2 regions of the Aneurinibacillus uraniidurans genome follow, and region 2 is predicted to be linked to the other one. Evidence: a T-box and tRNA genes for the amino acid it is inferred to sense, from the RefSeq annotation. Region 2 holds a T-box; the other holds one or more tRNA genes.
The links. A T-box is a leader RNA that pairs with one kind of tRNA and senses whether it is charged. The one in region 2 lies ahead of trpS (tryptophan--tRNA ligase), so its partner is inferred to be a tRNA-Trp.
Positions count from the first base shown of each region.

Region 1: it encodes a tRNA-Trp, which carries the amino acid that the T-box ahead of trpS (tryptophan--tRNA ligase) is inferred to sense. The anticodon was not compared.

Region 1 covers NZ_CP116902.1:532,568-536,082, reverse strand. The annotation lists gene PO771_RS02755 (GNAT family N-acetyltransferase) at 1-357, opposite strand, end outside; gene PO771_RS02750 (GNAT family N-acetyltransferase) at 755-1,279, opposite strand; gene PO771_RS02745 (hypothetical protein) at 1,518-1,790, opposite strand; tRNA gene PO771_RS02740 (tRNA-Leu) at 1,957-2,039, opposite strand; tRNA gene PO771_RS02735 (tRNA-Ile) at 2,054-2,130, opposite strand; tRNA gene PO771_RS02730 (tRNA-Ser) at 2,132-2,220, opposite strand; tRNA gene PO771_RS02725 (tRNA-Trp) at 2,236-2,309, opposite strand; tRNA gene PO771_RS02720 (tRNA-Met) at 2,318-2,391, opposite strand; tRNA gene PO771_RS02715 (tRNA-Pro) at 2,409-2,485, opposite strand; tRNA gene PO771_RS02710 (tRNA-Arg) at 2,494-2,570, opposite strand; tRNA gene PO771_RS02705 (tRNA-Gly) at 2,583-2,656, opposite strand; tRNA gene PO771_RS02700 (tRNA-Leu) at 2,661-2,745, opposite strand; tRNA gene PO771_RS02695 (tRNA-Cys) at 2,757-2,828, opposite strand; tRNA gene PO771_RS02690 (tRNA-Gly) at 2,844-2,916, opposite strand; tRNA gene PO771_RS02685 (tRNA-Leu) at 2,922-3,004, opposite strand; tRNA gene PO771_RS02680 (tRNA-Lys) at 3,032-3,107, opposite strand; tRNA gene PO771_RS02675 (tRNA-Gln) at 3,117-3,191, opposite strand; tRNA gene PO771_RS02670 (tRNA-Tyr) at 3,199-3,283, opposite strand; tRNA gene PO771_RS02665 (tRNA-Thr) at 3,297-3,369, opposite strand; tRNA gene PO771_RS02660 (tRNA-Asp) at 3,377-3,453, opposite strand.
Region 2 covers NZ_CP116902.1:2,760,571-2,769,280, forward strand. The annotation lists gene PO771_RS13745 (hypothetical protein) at 3-359, shown strand; gene yhfH (protein YhfH) at 613-750, shown strand; T-box leader at 896-1,139, shown strand; gene trpS (tryptophan--tRNA ligase) at 1,187-2,173, shown strand; gene PO771_RS13760 (DUF533 domain-containing protein) at 2,225-2,680, opposite strand; gene PO771_RS13765 (YvrJ family protein) at 2,818-2,964, opposite strand; gene PO771_RS13770 (DUF2922 domain-containing protein) at 3,002-3,217, opposite strand; gene PO771_RS13775 (DUF1659 domain-containing protein) at 3,234-3,458, opposite strand; gene PO771_RS13780 (PilZ domain-containing protein) at 3,650-4,123, shown strand; gene PO771_RS13785 (Rossmann-like and DUF2520 domain-containing protein) at 4,128-4,994, opposite strand; gene PO771_RS13790 (DUF47 domain-containing protein) at 5,212-5,832, shown strand; gene PO771_RS13795 (inorganic phosphate transporter) at 5,851-6,849, shown strand; gene PO771_RS13800 (hypothetical protein) at 6,986-7,435, opposite strand; gene PO771_RS13805 (hypothetical protein) at 7,551-8,710, opposite strand, start outside.

The sequences.
Region 1 (3,515 bases), 1.6 Mb from region 2:
CCCAGCCTCCTCTGCTCTCGCTTGAATATCGTGAATCAAACGTGTGCCAATTCCTTTATTTTGATATTCGGCAAGTAAAGACACATCAATAAACCATATGACTTGATTTGTGACTTGATTTGTGACTTCAGTCATAATCTGACCGATACGCACCGTACCAAGCAGAATAATGTTATGATTGGCTGTTCGATGCTGAAGCTCGTACGAACGTCTCTGCATAGCAAACTGCATACGAAGAAATACTTCCAGTTCTTCCTCACCCCAGCCTACTTGTACAAGTTCCTTCTCTCTTGTCTCCTTATAGACTTGATAAAGGAAAGAAGCATCAGCAGCAGTCGCATTGCGTGTATGAATCAAGCTATTTTCACCTCCATCCTCTAACAAAGAACGCGATGTGAATGACTACATTCAGATAGATAAAATGCAAAAAAGGGTATCCCACAAGCTACTGAACGAGCTGCTTGCAGGATAACCCTCTTCCTTTTTTTCTCTTGATCTTTAGTTGATTAATTCAGACTTTTGGAGAAGTTGCTGAACAATCGCCGCAACTTCTTCTCTCGAGATAAACTCTTTTTTACAACTTGCATTAGTGATGTAGAGGATAATGTCGAAGTTCAAGCCCTACCAGTCCTTTTTCTCGATAAACTTTAAATAGCTACAGATTGTTTGGAGTGTACGGCCAAGAAGCATGACAATGTCTTCGTTTCTTTCCACAAGGATGAAGATAAACAGTTTGATACCGTTCAAACATCACTCATTTCATGTCACCAAACATAAGTGGAACCTCTTCTTCCTTTCTACTTGCTCTTGTTGTTTGATTATGCAGCCATTCCATAGCAACATAAGGAAACTTCTCCCCTACCCTATAAAACCCAAGTCGTTCATACAAACATTGCGCTGGATTGTTATGCAGTACATGTAAACGTACAGCCTTCCCCGTCTCTTCTGCTCTCGCTTGAATATCATGAATCAAACGCGTACCAATCCCTTTATTTTGGTATTCTGCAAGCAAAGAAACATCAATAATCCAGATAGAACGATCCGTGATTTTGGTCATAATCTGACCGATGCGCACCGTATCAAGCAAGATAATGTTATGATCAGCCGCTAGATGCTGAAGCGCATACGAACGTCTCTGCATGTCGAACTGCACACGAAGAAGTCCTTCCTGCTCTTCTGCATCCCATCCCATTTGTGAAAGTTCCTTCTCTCTTGCCTCCTTATAGGCTTGATAAAGGAAGGATGTATCATAGGCAGTCACATTGCGTGTATGAATCAAGCTACTTTCACCTCCAGCCTCGAACTCTTACAATCATAATTTCATCTTATCAAACGGTCCTGAACATTTTCTGAACATTGGGTTGATGTAAGTAGATAAAAGGAAGCTCATCGAAAAAAGAACGCGATGTGGATACTATATCCAATAGATAAATTTAAAAAAGGGGTATCCCACAAGCGATTCGACCAACTGCTTACAGGATAACCCTACTCATCTTTTATTTCTTATTATCTTTAATTTAAGAAGGTAAGAACCTTCCTTCACATATTCCCGTAACAAGTTCATCAATTTTTAAATTAAAGGTGATACCTTCTGCTTGCAATTTAAACTTTCTTTCATCAGGTGTGTAGATCATGTCATACCCATTCACTTGATATAAGGTCACCGTATCTCCCTTTAAATCAGCATTACGCTTTATTTTATATAGAATAACAAATAGCCTTCTCCATATCAGTGCATATGGGTCTTTTTGCTGTGTTGACACCAATTCCAATATTACTTCACTTAACACATCCGTCCCACCTATACCTATCATTCAATTCTACTGTCATCATATTTTTAAAAAGTAACAAAGATCAAGAAACTTTTTTGTACTAGCGTGAAATAATACAAACATAGCCCTGTGCTCTCAATCTAATAGAGAACCACAGGGCTATGTTACTTTTGCCTTTATATGATGCGGTCGGCGAGACTCGAACTCGCACGATCATGGATCACTACCCCCTCAAGATAGCGTGTCTGCCAATTCCACCACGACCGCAAAATCTATATAAATGGTGGGCCTAGGCTGACTCGAACAGCCGACCTCACGCTTATCAGGCGTGCGCTCTAACCAACTGAGCTATAGGCCCATGGCGGAGGGAGCAGGATTCGAACCCGCGTGGGCTTGCACCCTAACGGTTTTCAAGACCGCCCCGTTATGACCACTTCGGTATCCCTCCACATGTATGAAAAACTGGCAGGGGCAGTAGGAATCGAACCCACACTGGAGGTTTTGGAGACCTCTGTTCTACCGTTAAACTATGCCCCTATATAAAGTAGCGGCGGAGGGGATCGAACCCCCGACCTTACGGGTATGAACCGTACGCTCTAGCCAGCTGAGCTACACCGCCATATGTAGACATAAAAATGGTCGGGAAGACAGGATTCGAACCTGCGACACCCTGGTCCCAAACCAGGTACTCTACCAAGCTGAGCTACTTCCCGACATACTATGGCGTGCCCGGAGAGACTCGAACTCCCAACCTTCTGATTCGTAGTCAGACACTCTATCCGATTGAGCTACGGGCACATATGAACTTGATGGAGCGGGTGATGGGAATCGAACCCACGTATTCAGCTTGGAAGGCTGATGTTCTACCATTGAACTACACCCGCAATATGGTACCGATGGTCGGGGTCGAACCGACACTCCAGAAGGAACACGATTTTGAGTCGTGCGCGTCTGCCAATTCCGCCACATCGGCATAAGATGTACAGGAGGTACCCGGATTTGAACCGGGGAATAAAGGTTTTGCAGACCTTGGCCTTACCACTTGGCTATACCTCCAGAAATACCAAGAAAAGCGGACAACGAGACTCGAACTCGCGACCCCGACCTTGGCAAGGTCGTGCTCTACCAACTGAGCTATGTCCGCATGTATGGTGCGGGTGGAGGGACTTGAACCCCCACGCCGAAGCGCTAGATCCTAAGTCTAGTGCGTCTGCCAATTCCGCCACACCCGCATAATTCATTTACCGCATATGGATAAATGGTGAGCCATACTGGACTCGAACCAGTGACACCCTGATTAAAAGTCAGGTGCTCTACCAACTGAGCTAATGGCTCGCTATAAAATGGCTGGGGTACCTGGATTCGAACCAGGGAGTGACGGAGTCAAAGTCCGTTGCCTTACCGCTTGGCTATACCCCAATAAAACTGGTGGAGGGGGACGGATTCGAACCGCCGAACCCACAGGGAGCGGATTTACAGTCCGCCGCGTTTAGCCACTTCGCTACCCCTCCATATTTATTTAAATGCCGGCGAAAGGACTTGAACCCTCAACCCCCTGATTACAAGTCAGGTGCTCTACCAGTTGAGCTACACCGGCTTATTCATGGCGGAGCCGACGGGACTCGAACCCGCGACCTCCGGAGTGACAGTCCAGCGTGAACTCCAACTTCACCACGGCTCCGCATTATGGTTGCACCTTTCAGGCACTACAGTCTCATCCTAGCTTAGAACATAACCCGACGT
Region 2 (8,710 bases):
TTATGGTTCAATTTTTCAGGAGTGTACTGGCCAAAAAAGACAAGAAGCCAAAAACACACCAGGAACTGCAAGCAGATGTGCGTCTTATACTCAACCGTTTGGCCGGCAAAAAAATGAATGTTACCATTGAAACACCGAGCGAGACCAAACAAATTTCCGGTATTCTTAAAAAAGCAGCTGCTGAAATTATGGGGAGCCAGTATCAATGCCTTCATTTTTGTCTCGATATCGACACACACTGCATCGGCACGTTAGAACTTAGTTCTATTCATGAAGAAGCGGATCGAATTGTGATTCTTTGCGAACCAAACCATAGTCAGCCAGGACACTACAACAAAATCATTACAATCAGGAAATAACCAGTCCCCACCCCCGCGAAATCTCGCGGGGGTGTTTATTTTGATTGCGCATAAATACTTGTAATATAACAGACCTCCCACAACTATGCGTCATATTTTCATTACTCTAAAAATACGAAAAATAGCGTATGATTGAGAAATATGAAGAATATAAGCCATTCCTGTAAAAAAACCACTCATTTATGATACAAAACACATTTGAATAATTATCTTCTGTTATAATACAATATAAACATCAAAGGAGGCGTTCAACATGATTCCAGTGTCTGAGTTCTATAACAACCTTCCAACGAAAACTTGTGCACGCTGTGGAGCCGAATTATCTGAGCAGGCTGAGTCTTATATGACTGAATGCGGCAGCAACGATACGTGCACTAACTTGCCTCACTAAGTGATGGCATTTTTGTAAACCTTGTTACGTTGAGAACCTTATCCCACACTTGAACACCTTTTGCCCTGTGCAGAGGTGTTCCTTTTTTATGACGTTGAGACTTGCCACAATCAGAAAAATTGTATATCATAATTTTCAATTCAAGGAACAAGCTATGAGGAAGAATAGTACGCAGGATGCGGCGTTGCAGAGAGCCGGGAGCAGGTGGAAGCCCGGTACGTACCGCCCTGGGGAATGGACTTCTGAGCTCCGTGCTGAAGCGGCATCTGCTGTGAGTAGGCACAGGCGGCTTCCCTCCGTTATCGGGGATTAAGTGAGCCTTACGCCCAGCCTTCTTTCTGCTGCGCTTTTGGCTAACGAGGGTGGCACCACGGTTCTTCGTCCCTTATGGACGAGGAGCCTTTTTTATTTTATATACCAAAGGAGCAAACACACGATGACAAAACAAATTTTTTCTGGTGTGCAGCCGAGTGGGAATTTTACATTAGGTAACTACATCGGCGCCATGAAACGGTTCGTGGCCCTGCAGGAAGAAGGAAACTGTATCTACTCCATCGTAGACCTGCACTCGCTTACTGTACCAAAAGAGCCGCAAGCACTTAGAGAGTATACGATGCAGCTTGCTGCCATGTATCTAAGCATCGGAATCGATCCGGCAAAGTCCATTCTGTTCATCCAATCTCATGTTAAAGAGCATGCAGAACTCGGCTGGCTGATGCAATGCACAGGCTACATCGGTGAGCTTGAACGCATGACACAGTACAAAGATAAATCTACCGGCAAAGAAGTCGTAACATGCGGACTGCTTACATATCCGGCACTTATGGCAGCTGACATCTTGCTATATAATGCAACTCATGTTCCAGTTGGAGAAGATCAGAAGCAGCATCTGGAGTTCACTCGTGATATGGCCGAGCGTTTCAATAAAAAATACGGAGAAACATTCATCATCCCAGAACCGATGATTCAGGAGTTCGGCGGCCGCATCATGTCACTTGATGATCCTTCTAAGAAAATGAGCAAAAGCAATCCAAATGCAGGAAGCTATGTAGCGCTGCTGGATGAACCTTCTGCCATCGTCAAAAAAATCAAGCGGGCTGTAACGGATTCAGAAGGCGTTGTACGCTACGATAAAGTAAATAAACCTGCGATCAGCAACTTACTCACCATTTATTCCGTTTGCAGCAATGAGCCAATTGAAACGATTGAAAAGCGTTATGAGGGCCGTGGCTATGGCGACTTCAAAAAGGATCTTGCTGAAGTTGTCGTTAATGCGCTAACGCCAATCCAGCAGGAATACACACGCTGGATGGCAAGTCCCGAGCTTGAAGATATTCTCAAACAGGGAGCAGAGCGTGCCGCTGCTATTGCATCGGTTACGTTGGATCGCGCCCGCCGCAATATGGGACTTGTCACCTTCTAAAAAGAAAAAAGGAAGGAAAAGGCGAATGCTTTTTCCTTCCTTCAATCATTTTTATGTGCTTCCTTTGATATCCAATCGTGATTTTCCAGTAATGGCATCCCAGCGAGAAATCCATGCCACACCTTCCATAACCCACTGCTCGATTTCTTCTATTTTCTTATCCTGAATTCCAAGCTCACACCCAGTAATAAAAATCATTCGTCGTTCCTCGTTCGTCATCACCTTTTCCATCGCTACCAGTTTAAACATCTTGCGAATCAGCATCATTTTTTCTTCGTCCGTAATATACGGGCTCAATTCGCTGGCCAGGTCTTTTGGATTTTTCGGATATTCCAGGTCATCATGAAAAATCTGACGTTCTCGTACAGAAAAAATATCAAGATTCACCTGACGAAAAATCTTCTCTTGCTCTATATCATCCAGATATCCGTCTGCCTGTGCAGCACAAATCAGCAGCCGAATTTCATATAATCTTGGATGGCTTGCTGCATCTAGCTTTTCATGCATAATAAAGCCCCCTTTTGAAAACGCTTTACTAGCATTATACCATCTTTATTACACTACAGATGTTGTGAAAATCGTAACTTTCTACTTTACAACATTGGAAAAAGGCGGCATCTCGCAACTGATGCCGCCATACAATATTAGTCTCGCATTGCGTGAATGGTTTCCGTCAGCCTTGTAATGCATCCACTTAGCTGTTCTAACCGGGACTCCACCCGAACGAGCAAGTACAGCGTTACAGCAGCCGGAAAACCTACATTCGAGAGCACGGGAATCCAATCTGTCACTGTATTGTCCTCCTTCTGGCTCTTTCGTTACGTTTAGCTATGCCAGAGCAATGTCTGAGACCTGATGATCTACAAGTCGCACACCTTTCTTTCCTACAATCGGGCCCGTTGGTGTATCAAAAATTCTGCGACTAATGATAACATCCATTGCCGTCGCTACACTCGCAGCATTTATCGGCATGATTGGATCTGCGACCGCTAACGTAACCATTCCACCACCTGCTGTTGTAAATTGAAGCTCCAATGTTTTCACTTACAACCCTCCCATCTTATACCTGGAATAATTGTGTCTGAGCTGCCTGCTCTACTCCAACCAACGGATGCTCCTGCAAACTTGCCAGTGCAGCTGCTGTCTCATAAATATCCTGTTGCGATGCAGTCTGACTAACGCCGCGATATACTTTGCGACGGATTTTTTTCTTGCCGTCTGTACCTAATCCATCCTCAAGCAGAAGGATTAGCTGCATTCCTTTTGTTACACTTGAAACTGCCATGCCTTTTCACCTCCTCCAAATCCGACTTGTATAATCATTCGGATTTGGCAAGAGAAATAGGGACAAAAAAATGCGTTACTTTTGGACGTCATAAATCGGTTGAATAATACAAAAGAATCATGACCATATGAAAAAATTGAGTATAAAATAAAGAAGGCGTATAACATTTTATGTAAAAGGAGGACAAACCAGTGAAGCAAAATCAAAGAGAACATTTTCGTCAGGTCTTCCAAAATCCACTGTGCGCCAATATGACTATTGTCAAGATTAAAGACAATCAAATTGATGCCAACCATACAAAAACATGTATCCTTGACATCGGGCCAGGTGGACTTCGCTTTTATACAAACCTCAAATTGCCTGTCAATCCATATATCGTGCTCGAATTTCAAACACGCATTATGGATCAGATCTTGTCACTCCCTGGCTATATTGTTCGCAAGATTGATACGGAAGAATTATATGAATACGGGGTACGCTTTGTACTTGATGAACAGCAAAAAATGGAACTATCATCCCTTTTGAACACGATGACAATCCGGATGCGTCGAAATCCAAATATCACCTCATGCTCTCTATGTGATAGTAAAGATCGTATGGCATGCATAAAAAAAATGGATGCCCCCTCCTCCGATGAGTCTAATTCCTCTTCTTCCTTTTTGTAATGATCTATTCGTTCAGAAGTTCCTGCAAGTGAGCAATGCGCTGCGGATCACGCAACTGACTTCGACATGCAGTCGAAAGCGTAAGCCGTCCAAGCGCTTGATAGTCCTCTAATAACTGTGGCGCCTGATTTGCAATCGCTTCCATATGTCGCACAACCGTGCCGATATCTCCACGGGCAATCGGGCCAGTCAACGCTTCTGCTACTCCTCTCTCCCGTATGTTTTGAACCGTTCCCTCCAATAGCGGGTACAGCGCCGAAAGCGCCAGCTGCTCTTCGATCTCGGCTGTCTGCAGTAAACGCAACGCAAAATCCACTACTCCAGTCAAGCTGTTAGAGACAACTGCAGCAGCTGCATGATACAGTGGCTTTTGTGCAGCTGTAATGACCAAATAACGGTTTCCTGTTATCTCAAGCCATTCTTTAAGCATGGTAATAGCTACTTCTTCCCCTTCTATGCCGAACACCGAGGTCGCAAGCTTGTCCGCTCCAGATCGACCGTCTGCGAACGACTGAAGTGGGTGCAGTGACGCCGTATAGGCCCCTGCCTGCTTTATCGGGAGCAATACGTCTGATGAAGCAGCACCACTCATATGAAACACAAGCTTCCCTTCCCATTCCCCTTCCACTGCTAGTAGACGAACAACCGCTGGAATCGCATCGTCCGGAACAGTCAGCACAATCCAGTCCGATTCGCGTATGAGCACAGCTACATCCTCGTATACCCGTCCTACCTCTCCGATAAGTGACACGGCTTCCCTTGCACTCGCCTGCGTGCGACTATAATACCCGACTTCCTCCGCTCCATGTCGAGCCATATACAAACCAAAAGCAGAGCCTAGTCTTCCCGCTCCTATTATGCCGATTTTCATGTCGGATCCCTCCTTATTTTTCTACATTCAGTATATCATGTCGTCTTTTTTCAGATCGTGTAGTGTATACTATAGGGGGCCCGTACAGTTTGTAAAGTTTGTGTAAAATTTATTAGGTTTGCATTGTATGGCAGTAAATTTTTAATTAAGATTTCATTGTTCGACATGATTTGCTAAAATGGAGTTTGTATGAAAAAAATTTTGGAGGTTTTGATGCATGATTTTCTCGGCGAAACGAGATGTATTCCTGGATATGCTGACTTCAATAGCTGAAAATGTGAAAGAGTCCGCCCAATATTTTGTTGATTTTAAAATTCGAGATGAAGCGGACCTGAAAGAATTCGCTACGAGAATGAAAGAGTTTGAAACAAAAGGTGATACGTACATCCACGAGATCATTGTGGCTTTGAATAAAACGTTTATTACCCCTCTAGAACGTGAAGATATCCTTGAGCTGGCTAATACAATGGATGACATTCTCGATGGTATGGAACAGTGTGCTTCCCGGTTTGAAATGTACAATATTACCGAAGCCGACGAGTACATGATTACATTTGCCCAAAAGATTCTGGAAAGCACTGAAGAAGTAGCAAAATCGACCAAGCTTCTAAACAAGAAGAAGTTGATGGATATCCGTCCTCATGCCATTAAAATTAATGACATCGAATCCCAATGCGATGATCTACTGCGCATCTGCATTAAGGAATTATTTGCAAATGAAAAAGATCCAATTAAAATTATTCAATACAAAGAACTATACGAGGTGTTAGAAAACATTTCGGACAGCTGCGAAGATGTAGCCGATACTCTCGAAACGATCATCATGCGAAACGCGTAAGGAGATGCTCTTTATTTTATGGATACCACTTTACTTCTGATTATTTGCATCGTACTGCTTGCGCTGGCGTTTGATTTTATTAACGGATTTCATGATACTGCAAATGCGATCGCTACCTCTGTATCGACCCGTGCTCTGTCTCCACGAGTTGCCATTGTGCTTGCAGCATCAATGAACTTTCTTGGAGCACTCACATTTACCGGAGTTGCCAAAACGGTCACTAAAGATATCGTTGACCCGTTCACCCTGCAAAACGGGTCTCTTGTTGTGCTTGCTGCCTTGCTAGCGGCCATCACCTGGAATCTTGTTACTTGGTATTATGGCATTCCTAGCAGTTCGTCGCACGCTCTGATCGGCTCAATTGCAGGTGCGGCCATTGCGTCTGCTGGCATTCATGCTCTCAATTACCAAGGCTTTATTAAGATTATCGAAGCCCTTTTGATTTCTCCCTTTGCAGCGCTCGCGATCGGTTTTTTAATGATGACACTTTTTGCTGCGATATTTAAAAACTTTAGTCTCGGCAAAACAAATCGTGGGTTCCGTTACTTTCAGGTGTTCACGGCGGCGTTGCAATCGTATTCACATGGTACGAATGATGCCCAAAAAGCAATGGGGATTATCACACTCGCTTTGATCTCTGGGGGATTTCAGACAACAACAGATATACCAATGTGGGTACGAGTCGGAGCCGCACTGGCAATGGGAATCGGTACATCGGTCGGCGGATGGAAAATCATTAAAACAGTAGGGGGAAAAATTATGAAGCTGCAGCCTGTGAACGGTGCGGCGGCAGATCTGTCATCTTCCCTATTAATTTTTACATTTACGTATCTCCATCTTCCCGTTAGTACAACCCACGTCATCTCTTCTTCTATTATGGGGGTAGGGGCAGCCAAACGGGTCAGAGGTGTAAAATGGGGCGTTGCACGTCGGATTGTCATCACATGGATTATTACGCTGCCAATCTCGGCACTGCTTGCCGCACTGATCTATAAAATTGCAGATTTACTCTTTTAACTCGAATAAGCTTCCAAAAGGTACATGAATAGAAGGGGAGAAAGCATGCGGACGATTGTCCTCTTGTTTTCTCCCCTTTTTCTTATGCGATACCCATTCACTACGCTACAGCACATGTTCACCGCCATAATTGTGGCTACATCCTACAGCTATACAACTGCACCTTGGCATTGCCCAATCCTTCTACCGCGTGCACGACCATAACGGCTAACTTGGCGTCATTTGCCTTATCTTGAATTTGCTTAATAACAAGAAAAAGATCTTGATATAAGTACGAAAAATCCACATGCTGTTCTGGATATGCCTGCTTGAGCTTCTGGTCGATATCTTTAAGCTTCTTACCCGTTACAAGCAGATTTTGCACAAGTTGTGCACTCATCTGCGGCGTAAGCTTATACGTTGCTTGATACTCCACAATCTCTTTATATAGCGCAGCCATCTTATCGAGGGTCTCTTCTCCCTGCATAGCACGAAATGCAGCCATATAACGGCTGTTATTATATTGCTCATATTTCCCAAATCCTAAATACAGTATAGCAACGATCAACATATAGAAAAAAAACTGTTTCCCAATTTTTTTTACCACCGCCACCCCTCCCCGTTCCCTCACTTCCTTACATATGTATTCTTGTCCTGTATTCTTTTATGACTGGAATTACGGACGAGCATAAAAAATCCGCCGATTTAAGCCGGCGGATTCCTTATACAAACATCCATTCTTTTTGCCACTGTTTGATCTGTTGATTAAGCGTGGCGCGGTGCGCCTCATGATGTTGAATCGTATCTTTATGTGCCTCTGTTTCCTGCTCCAACTGATAGCGCCAGCGGCGGATTTCCTGAATTTTGGCATCACAATCATGAATCTGCTTCACACGATCCATATAATAAACCGGTAGAAGTGTAATATCTTTTTTTAGTGCTACCATCTCATCAATGATTTTGACCGATAATCGTTTAATTTCACGCTCGGTCTGTGCTTCACTAATGCTTGTATCGATTTTATGCCACAGGCTGCGTAAAAGACCTTCTCTCGCTTCCGTAGCAACAACTTGCTCCTGTCTAGCAATCAGTTCATGCACGCGTTGTAACATGACACCTGCTTTCCCTTCAAATATCCCGCTCATTTTGTGAATATCATACGGCAAGCGCTGGCCAAGTGCTTCACGAATGCTATCCTTCTCCTCCACAATCTGATCCAGCTGCTTTTGCAACACTTTCATATTGGAATTTTTTTGCTCTAAAAGTCGCTCTTCCAGTTCAATCGCATATGCATGCTCTTCATATTTTACACAGAGGTGATCGTAAATGCCTTTTTTCTCCTGCCAGTACTGCAAAAAACAAAGCAGTCGTTCATCTGCCTCTGCTTCTTCTATTTTTTCAGCCCAGAGGAAGAGACAATAGAGGAGAAAAGGAAGTAATTTTTCCCGCAGACGCTGATTCGATAATGCTGGTAAACTCCCCTGCTTGTCCATCAACTCCTGTACGTACAATGCGACAATACGCGGCACGGGCACTAGTTCCTTCGGTATGTCAGAATTACGATGGCGAATTTCCTCCACCTTATCCCCTTCATATACAAATAGATCCAAAAGCGTCTCGCCTGCAAATTCTTTTTCTGTACGCACTACAGTTGCAAGAGCGGCCTCTGTAATCTCTTTCATATTATCAATCAAGTCATCCCGATTACTATAGGAAATAGAACGGTTATGAACCATTTCATTAAATCGAATAAGCGTTTTGAACAAAAGCTCATTTCGCGGCAGGCCACTCATCCGTGCCGCTTCTTTTTCAAGCGTACTGCTGATTTTTCCAGCAAGCAATTCGAGCACGCTCGCTTTTTCCAGCAGAGAAAGCAGCACAC